2 regions of the Clostridium sp. TJA020 genome follow, and region 2 is predicted to be linked to the other one. Evidence: riboswitches for the same ligand, from Rfam matches in the RefSeq annotation. Region 2 holds a riboswitch; the other holds the start of a gene.
The links. Region 2 has a riboswitch for thiamine pyrophosphate ahead of thiD (bifunctional hydroxymethylpyrimidine kinase/phosphomethylpyrimidine kinase). Riboswitches for the same ligand answer to the same signal wherever they lie in the genome.
Positions count from the first base shown of each region.

Region 1: it holds a riboswitch for thiamine pyrophosphate, as region 2 does, so the genes downstream of both, thiT (energy-coupled thiamine transporter ThiT) here and thiD (bifunctional hydroxymethylpyrimidine kinase/phosphomethylpyrimidine kinase) in region 2, are expected to answer to the same signal.

Region 1 is NZ_JBZEFC010000006.1:87,339-92,541, reverse strand. It holds gene glmM (phosphoglucosamine mutase) at 1-1,233, shown strand, start outside; gene thiT (energy-coupled thiamine transporter ThiT) at 1,286-1,987, opposite strand; TPP riboswitch at 2,025-2,131, opposite strand; gene AC4FQ1_RS10125 (cyclase family protein) at 2,582-3,214, shown strand; tRNA gene AC4FQ1_RS10120 (tRNA-Met) at 3,303-3,378, opposite strand; gene AC4FQ1_RS10115 (hypothetical protein) at 3,449-3,613, opposite strand; gene AC4FQ1_RS10110 (cysteine desulfurase family protein) at 3,805-4,950, shown strand; gene thiI (tRNA uracil 4-sulfurtransferase ThiI) at 4,947-5,203, shown strand, end outside.
Region 2 is NZ_JBZEFC010000001.1:42,849-48,051, reverse strand. It holds gene thiM (hydroxyethylthiazole kinase) at 1-589, opposite strand, end outside; gene cytX (putative hydroxymethylpyrimidine transporter CytX) at 568-1,770, opposite strand; gene thiD (bifunctional hydroxymethylpyrimidine kinase/phosphomethylpyrimidine kinase) at 1,763-2,590, opposite strand; TPP riboswitch at 2,698-2,813, opposite strand; gene AC4FQ1_RS00210 (acyl-CoA dehydratase activase) at 2,872-3,630, opposite strand; gene AC4FQ1_RS00205 (double-cubane-cluster-containing anaerobic reductase) at 3,638-4,789, opposite strand; gene AC4FQ1_RS00200 (hypothetical protein) at 4,951-5,203, opposite strand, start outside.

The DNA of each region.
Region 1 (5,203 bases), on a different contig from region 2:
CATAAACCAAAAATATTAGTTGCAAAAGATACTAGAATATCAGGAGATATGTTAGAGGCTGCATTAGTTGCTGGTATATTATCTGTTGGAGCAGAAGCAGTTGTGCTTGGAGTTATACCAACACCAGCAGTTGCACACTTAACTAGAGAGTATGGAGCAGATGCTGGAGTTATGATATCAGCTTCACATAACCCAGTAGAATATAATGGTATAAAATTCTTTAACAACAAAGGTTACAAGCTTTCTGATGAACTTGAAGATGAAATACAAAGAGTAATAGAATCAGGTTTTGAAGGAGTACCAAGTCCAGTAGGAACAGCACTTGGAAGGGAAAGAGTAGAAGTTTCAGCTTTAGAAGATTATATTGAGTTTGCAAAAAGTACAACAGCAGTAAATCTTTCAGGATTAAAAATAGCATTAGATTGTGCAAATGGAGCGGCATATAAAGCAGCTGTGCAAGCTTTTAGAGATTTAGGAGCAGAAGTTTATGTTATAAATGATAATCCAGATGGAACAAATATAAATGAAAATTGTGGATCAACTCATCCAGAAGAACTTATGGAATATGTGGTTAAAAAGGGTTGTGATGTTGGATTCGCATTTGATGGAGATGCAGATAGATGTTTAGCTGTTGATGAAGAGGGAAATTTAGTTAATGGAGATTTTATATTAACTTTATGTGCTAAATATTTAAAAGAAATAGGAAGACTTAAAGAAGACACTTTAGTAGTTACAGTTATGAGTAATTTAGGACTAGATATTGCTTGTAAAGAATTAGGAATAAAAACTGTAAAAACTAAAGTTGGAGATAGATACGTATTAGAAGAAATGCTAGATAAGGGATACGTAATTGGTGGAGAGCAATCAGGTCATATTATATTCTTAGAATGTAATACAACAGGAGATGGATTAGTTACTGCATTACAAGTTGCATCAATATTAAAGAGAAGCAATAAAACTTTAAGTGAGTTATGTTCAATTATGAGAGAGCTTCCTCAAGTTTTAGTAAATGCAACAGTACCTAATGATAAAAAAGATATTTACTTAAAGGATGCTGAAATAATAGCTGAAATAGAAAGAATGGAAAAATTAATGGATGGAAGAGGACGGGTTTTAATAAGACCTTCAGGAACAGAACCATTAGTTAGAGTTATGCTAGAAGGTGAAGATCAAGAAGAAATAGATAATCTAGCTCATAACTTAGCTGATATGATATTAGATAAGTGTAAATAAATTTTAATTATAGTTAAAATGAGAAGTTATTTTAAAATAACTTCTCATTTTTTTATACAGCTTTTATTGAATTATCAGTAAACTCGGGGTTTAAGGTTCTTAATAATCTACTTGTTGGAATAAGTTTTAAAATAATCATGCATATTATCATTTCAGCTCCAACTAAAGGAAGATTTACTACTGCTGAATATAATAACGCACCCATTTCAGCTGGTGCAAATGAACCAAAGAACACGACTCCTGATATAAAGTGACATAAAAATTTTGTAAGAAATGCTACAAAGACACCTAGCAATCTATGATTTTTTCTGAAATAATTTATTCCAGCAAGTCCCATAGCTAGTGATGGTAATGGATAATCAAAAAGCATTTGAATTGGATGTATTATATATGGATCAGTGAATAAATTAATTATTCCGTACAGAAATCCAGTTAAAAAACCTATTTCTTTACCATAAGCAAATGCTATTATAAGTATTGGTACCATACAGCCTAAAGTTATACTTCCTCCTTGAGGAAATCTATATAGTCTAAAAACATTAAGAATTGTAGAAAGTGCTAAGGCGATAGCTATATTGGTCATTATTCTTGCATTTAATTTAATTTTTCTAAATTTAAATAAAGCAAAGAATAGAACCAAACAAGCGATTATAGTTAGTATAGACATAGGACTTTCTAAAATTGTCCTAAATTTTTCTGGGATATTTGTATAAAGATTTGTAAATCTTTCTCCCCAATCATTTAAAAATTCCATAAAAAAAACCTCCTATTTGTGCTAGAAGGACGTAAAAGAACTGAGTCTTTTGCTTTCCTACGCCGGTATTATCCAGATCAGGTTAAAGGGTTAATGCTAATATATAAGCATTTCTCAGCCACAAAGGCACCCCTAGCACATAAAATAATATTTTATTGACAAGCTTATTGTAATATTACAGGTTTATAATGTCAATAAATTTCAAACATTAAATGAAATATAAGTTAATAAGTGGTAAAATTTAATGGTGATTAAAGCTTATAAAAATAATTATAGTATATAGTTGGATTTAAATAATCGTATTAAAATAATCGTATTAAAATACAAATAGCTATAAACTTTTTATCATATAGACTGGAGAAAATGTAATTTAAAATACGAATATAATTTTTTTATTTATATGTTGAGTTAGCAAGAACATCATTTATAGAATAGGTTATGTATCTAAGTTAAGAAATTTTCCTGAATATATTAAAGGAGTGAATTAAGTTAATAATAGATAGAGTAATTTAAAATAGTAATTATTATTTTAAATATATAGTTAAAGCATCTATAAAGATTAAATAAAAATATCAAAATGAAAAGGTGATTAAAGTGAAAATATATGATTTAACACATTATTTAGAAGATAATATGACTTCTTATTCAGAAGAAGAAGGATATTTTAAAAAAGAATTAAGTACAATAGATAAGGAGGGATACAATGTATTAAAAATATCTTTATCATCACATACTGGAACTCATATGGATTTTCCAAGGCACGTATTTAGTGATGGGAAATCCTTAGATTCTTTTAATGTAGAAGACTTTATAGGAAGAGCATATATGATAAATTGCAAAGAAAGAAATATAATAGACTTAAAGTTTATTTTAAAGTATAAAGAGGAAATAGAAGAGTGTGAGTATTTAATATTAAATACAGGATATGAAAAATATTGGAATGATAAAAAATATTTTTTAAATTATCCTAGATTATCTTATGAAGCATCAAGATTTCTTAGTAACATAAGAACATTAAAAGGCATAGGGGTGGACTGTATATCTATTGATTGTGAAGATGATGAAAAGTTAATAAATCATAAAAATCTTTTGAAAAATAATAAGCTTATAATAGAAAACCTTTGTGGATTAGATAAAATAAATGGTAATTTTAAGATAATAATAGCACCATTAAAAATAAAATCTGGAGATGGAGCACCTTCCAGAGTTTATGGAATAAATAATTAAAGAAAATATAAGTTAAAGAAGACTTCAATTAAAAATAAAATTTTAATTAAACTTAAAAGCTAGTTAGAAATCTAACTAGCTTTTTTTTTGGTTGCGGGAGCAGGACTTGAACCTACGACCTTCGGGTTATGAGCCCGACGAGCTACCAACTGCTCCATCCCGCGATATTTATTTAAATCATTCAGTAGGTTAACTATACTCCTAAATAAACACTTTGTCAACTAATTTATAAAATTATATAATTTTTACTTCTTTATGACCACAAGTAGGGCATTTAAAATTAATCTTTTCTATCTTTGAATTATCATAAGCATATAAGTCTTCATTCATAATATCTCCACAAATAGGACAAATTAAAGTTTTTGAATTATTATTTGAAATTTTAGTTTTATTATTCATGATATCATCTCCTAAAAATAAGATATCACATTACTGAAAAAAGTAAAATGAAAATATTACTTTAAAAAAATAGAAAAAGCTGATATTATATCAATAAAGTTAAATCATAGTAAACATATAGGAATACTAAGAATATAATTTGGAATTAAGTTTATTTTAAAGGTAAATACTAATAAAAAGGAGGTATTACTTTGGAGATTTATTTAGATAATTCTGCAACTACAAAACCTTATAAGGAAGTAATTGAAGTTATGGGAGATGCAATGGAAAAATATTATGGTAATCCATCATCTTTACATAAGATAGGAATAAAATCAGAAAAAAAGTTAGATGAATGTAGAGAATACATAGCTAGTACTATAAATGCAAATAAAGACGAAATTTATTTTACTTCTGGTGCAAGTGAAGGAAATAATTTAATTATAAAAGGTATACCAAAGAGCGGAAATCATGTTATAACAACTAAATTTGAACATCATTCAGTTCTTAAAGTATATGAGGATTTAGAGAAAAAAGGTATTAATGTTACATATTTAGATGTTGATAAAGATGGAATGATTTCTTTAAAGCAATTAGAAGATTCAATAAACAAAGATACAGTACTTATATCTATAATGTTTGTAAATAATGAAATTGGTTCTATTCAAGATATACAAAAAATAGGAAAACTTATAAAAGAAAAGAGTAGTAGAGCGAAATTTCATGTTGATGCAGTTCAAGCTTATGGAAAATTTTTTATAGATGTTAAGAAAATGAATATAGATATCCTAACTACAACAGGACATAAATTTCATGGTCCTAAGGGAACTGGCTTTTTATATTTAAAAAAAGGAATAAGACCAAATTCTTTAATACATGGAGGAAGCCAAGAAAGTGGATTAAGAGCTGGCACTCATAATATTCCAGGAATAATTGCACTTAAAAAGGCGTGTGAAATATCTTGTAGTAATATATCAGAAAATTATGAGAATGTTCTAGAGTTAAAGACGTATATGATAAATAAATTAAAAGAAATAGATAATATTTATATAAATAGTCCTAATGATGAAAAACACTCTCCATATATATTAAATATTACATTTAAAGGGGTAAGAGCTGAAGTGTTACTTCATATGTTAGAAGAAGATAACATATATGTTTCAACTGGATCTGCTTGTACATCAAAGACTAATATAGCAAGTGGAAGTTATGTTTTAAAAGCAATTGGTCTTTGTGATAAAGATGCTGAAGGTGGAGTAAGATTTTCTTTTAGTGAAGATAACACAAAAGAAGAAATTGATATAGTTATAAATAATTTAAAAAGGTCATTATCATTTTTAAGGAGGATAAAAAGATGAGTAAACTTATATTAGTGAAATATGCATCTGAAATATTTTTAAAAGGACTTAACAGAAATAAGTTTGAGAAAAGGTTAAGAGATAATATAAAGAAGAAGCTTAAAGGATTAGATTTTGAAATATTAAATGATCAAAATAGATATTTTATTAAAATAGATAATATAGAAGAAGGAATTAAAAGAATAAGAAAAGTATTTGGAATAGCAGAAATATGTGTAGTGACACAAGTTGAAAGAGATATGGATGCTATTAA
Region 2 (5,203 bases):
TAGCTTTATTTCCATTTTTTATTGTATATACTTTATTTCCATCAGAAATAACATCAATAGCTCCAGTTACTGCAACAACAGAACCTATTTCTTTTGAAAAACTTTTAACTATATCTTTTGTTATTTTAAAATCACTTGTTTTATCTGAAATTTCTTCTACAGAATCAACTCCTTTAGTTTTTGAATTAATTCCATATAAAGTTTTTATTTCTGATAAATTCCCTCTTATAACAGAAAACTTAACTTCTTTTAATAATTTCTTTGCAAACCCTGTTCTATAAGGTGTAGCTCCAGCTCCAACTGGGTCTAATACTATAGGAATATTTAATTCATTTGCTCTCTTACAAGCAATTAACATAGATTCTATAGTTCTGCTATTTAATGTTCCTATATTAATTACTAATGAAGATGCTATTGATACCATATCATATACTTCATTAATATCATCAGCCATAACAGGAGATGCACCTATTGCTAAAGTTACATTTGCACAATCATTTACTGTAACATAATTTGTTATATGATGAACAAGAGGACTACCCTCTCTTAAATTTTTTAATACTCCATTTATTTCTCTAAAATTCTCCATTTAAATACCCTCCCTGAAAATATAATATTTATAAATGCTGTTATAATCATAGCTGGTAAAGTTGATCCAATAATAAAATCTAATTTTATAAATATGTAATAAATAATTATTCCAATTATCCATACAATAATTGATTTAATATTTATAAGAACATTTTTTTCAAGTCTCCTCTTAAGTAAAAAATAATCAGAAATTAAAATTGCAAATAAAGGTGCAAAAACTGAACCTATTGCATACAAGAAACCTTCATAGTTTTCCATTTGAACTAATAGTGCTACTATAGTTCCTATAATAGTCATAATAAGTCCAATTTTTCTTTCATTTAGTTTTGGCATTATATTTAAAAATGATATACCTGCTGAATATATATCTAAAAATGTAGTTGTTACCGTTGATAACACTATAATGCTAAGTGCTATAATTCCTAAATTAGAAACTAGCATTATGTAAGATGGGTCTGAGCTATTTGAAACTATTGAAGCTCCAAGACCTATTATAAACATCCATGAACTGCCTAAAAAATAACCTATAAAACTTCCATATACAGCACTTTTTCCGTTCTTTGCAAATCTTGTATAATCTGCAATAAGAGGAAGCCATGAAAGAGGCATAACTATATTTAATTCCAAAGCTTGTCCTATAGATATTTCACCATCAAAAGTTTTTGAAAATACTGCTCCATCTTTAAATATTATAAAACCAAGCACTAAAGTTAAAATAAATAATAAACTTACAGCTATAACATTTAAATTTTTCATACCATCTCTACCAAACCATATCCATATACCAGTTAAAATAGAAATTAAAATAATACAAATAAATAAATTATCAAATCCCCAAATACTTTTTGTTATTAATTGAACTGATGTAGCAGCGGCTCTTATCATAACGGCTGTCCATCCAATAAGCTGAAGTACATTTAATATAGAAAATAAATAAGTTCCATATTTTCCAAAGGATATTCTTGTTGATGTTATAGCAGGTACACCTTCTTTAAATCCTATAAACCCACCAAGAACTAATATTATAGTTCCAATTAAATGTCCAACAATTATCACTTCTAATCCTTTTGTAAATCCAAGAGGGGCAAGTAAACCTCCTGTTAATATTTCAGCTATTGAAATAGCTGCTCCAAACCATAAAAAAGATAATGTAAAAAATCCAAATTTCTTGTTATTCATTTATTAACCCTGCCTTTTTATATAATTCATAAAAATGATTTGTTGGTCCAACACCATGTCCTATATCTAGGGAATGAATAATAGCTATTGTTATATAATCCTTTGACCTTTTAATAGCTTCTTCAATACTAAAGCCTAAAGCTAAATTTGAGGCTATTGCAGATGATATAGTACAGCCTGTTCCATGAGTGTTTTTTGTATTTATTTTTTCTGCATAAAACTTATATATGTTTTCTCCATCATATAAAATATCAACAGCTTTATCTCCTTCCATATGTCCACCCTTTAAAAATACATTTTTACAACCAAGTTTATAAATTTCTTTAGCAGCAAGCTCCATATCTTCAACTGTTTCTATTTCTACCTTTTCTGAATTTACTTCACTTATTATTTCTAAAGCTTCTGGTACATTTGGAGTAATTACATAAGCTAGAGGAATAAGCTCTTTAATTAATGCACTTTTTGATTCTGGCTTTAATAAAGAATAACCACTCTTTGATATCATTACTGGGTCTAAAACTAAATTTTTAGGTTTATATTTTTTTAATTTCTCACTTATTATGTTAATTGTAGAAATTTTCGATACCATACCAATTTTTACCGCATCAACATTAATATCCTCAAAAATTGCATCGATTTGAGCTCCAATAATTTCTTCATCAATATCTTGTACTTTAAATACTCCCATAGTATTTTGAGCAGTTATAGCAGTTATTACGCTCATTCCATAAACTCCATTTGCACTAAAGGTTTTTAAATCAGCTTGTATTCCTGCTCCTCCACAGCTATCTGATCCTGCAATAGTTAAAACATTTTTCACATTTAACACCTATCCTTCTACTAATTTTATAGAAGATTTTTTAAATATATTTAAAATAAAAAAGGTACAAGCAGAAAACGCTTGTACCTCAATATACAAAAATACTTAAAATATATTCAAACATCTTCCTACGCTGGTATTATCCATCTCAGGTTCATAGGGTCAGAAAATTTTAAGGTTTTCAATCTCAGCTGGCCAAATCCCAGCCCCCCTGTGTCTTAAATTATTTAATTTTTACAGGTTAATTTTAGCACTATATAAAATTTTATTCAACATTTTTATTAGTTTATTTTTTGCCATCCAATTACAGCAGCTCCAATTGCACCTACAAATTGACTTAATTTATGAGTGTATACATTTTTATTTAAGTAACTTTCTATTGTATCTTTAAATATTTTTGAGTTAGCAAGTCCACCGCTAAAAAATATATCACCTTCTAAATTTAATCTATTTGCAAAATTAGCTGTTCTTTTACTAATTGAATGAACAACTCCAAGAGCAATATCTCCTCTATCAACATCATTTGCTAGAAGACTTATTATTTCACTTTCTGCAAATACAGTGCACATACTTGATATATTTACAGGTGTCTTATTCGTTATAAATTCATCAATATTATTAATATCTTCTTCTAGTATTCTCATCATAACATCTATAAATCTTCCTGTTCCAGCTGCACATTTATCATTCATTAAAAAATCTACAACATTTAATGATTTATCAAGTAAAATAGCCTTTGAATCTTGTCCACCAATATCTATTACAGCTCTTATGTTAGGATTTAAAAAAGCAGCTCCCCTTGCATGACAAGTTATTTCAGTAACTTGTTTATTTGCTTCTTTTAAAAGCTTTCTTCCATATCCAGTTGTAACTACATATTTAACTTTGTCACTATAAAGCTTATTAAATACTTTATAAATACTTTCTTTTGGCTTAGCTGCAGTTTTTATTATTAAAGTTTCAACTATTTCATTTCCATCAAATAAAACTCCCTTTGTTGTTGTGGAGCCTGAATCTATTCCTAAAGTATATCTTTCCATAAAACTCCTAAAGCATTTCAATAAATGCAGCCATTCTAGTATTTAATTGTCCAATATCTGATGATGAGAAATCAGTTTCCACACTCATATAAGGCTTTTTCTTTTCATCATTTACAAATCTCTTAATTGATAGAGTTTCAACATTGTATGTATGACAAGCTGTTAATATTACATCAACAACAGCATCAACTTTATATTCATCTATCATTTTATCTAAAAGCTTAATTCTATTTGGATTAGGAGTCATACATGAACATCCAATAGATAAATATTTACGAGCTAATGCATCATAAACATCTGGATTTTCTTCATCTACTAAATCTTCAACTGCTTTTGCTCCACTACAATTTTCAAGTGCAACAACATATCCTCCATTATCTTCAATAGCTTTAATTACTTTTTCAGTAGCTCCTCCAATTGGACATCCTGTAATTAAAATACGTGGCTTTTTATCATACTTCTTCTCTTTTTCATATTCAGAATTAATTTTTTCTATTAATTCATCCATTTGTGCTGGTATTTTTTCTCTTTCAAAACTAAAAGTAGTTCCATTTAATACTTTAAATATATCTTGTCCAAGTAATGGAACTGGGTCTTTTTTACCTAATTCATAAAATCTCTTTAAAGCTTTTCTTTCTTCATTTTTTATTTTTATAGCTCTCTTAATATCTTCTTCTGTAATTTTAACATCAAACATTTCTTCAAGTTTTTCTTTAAGTTTTATTATTTCATTTTTCCATAAGCTTAATCCATCTTCTGTTTGTGAATTTGGCAGTTGCATAACATGTACAGGTTTAAATTCACTTAAATATTCATACATTTTTTTCTTTCCATCACATGTTGTTTCTCCAACTACTAAATCTGAAAAATAAAAATAAGGACACTTATCAGTTTTTCCAAAACCATAACTTGATTTAATTAAAGGACAAAGATTACGTGGTAAATCTTTTTCAGCATCTGGTATTGTTTCATCAGAGCTTGCACAAAGTGAAACTGTTGCAGCTCCCATAGCTAAAGCAAGTTCTTGTGGAAAATAAGTACAAAATACTCCTATTAAAGGTATATCCTTATCCTTTAACTCTTTTGCTTTAATAAAGCCATTTCTTCTTACTTCTCCAAATTCATTAAATACTTCTGGTAATTCTTTTTGTAAATCCATAAATTCTAAACTCCCCTTATTATGCCAATTTATAACGCTTTATTTGTTAACGTATACATTTAAATGATATCATAACTTTTTAAACTATAAATTTTTTCTATGTTAATTTTATGTAAACGAAAAAAGACTTTAGTTTAAACTAAAGTCTTTCTTTTTTATATTTATTCATATCCTAATAATACTCTCATTCCAAAAAGGTCCCCGTAAATAGCTGTTCCTTTTATTATCTTTTTATTTTTGCAAGAAATATTTTTATAAGCTCTATAAGCTTCTAATTCATATTCATATGCAACTATAGCTTCATACTCTTCGTTTTCTTCCCTTCCTATTACTATAAAACTATCTCTCACCTTTTCTTTTGGTAAATCTTGTTCAAAATCTATTTCTTCAAAATAATCATCATTATTATTCATC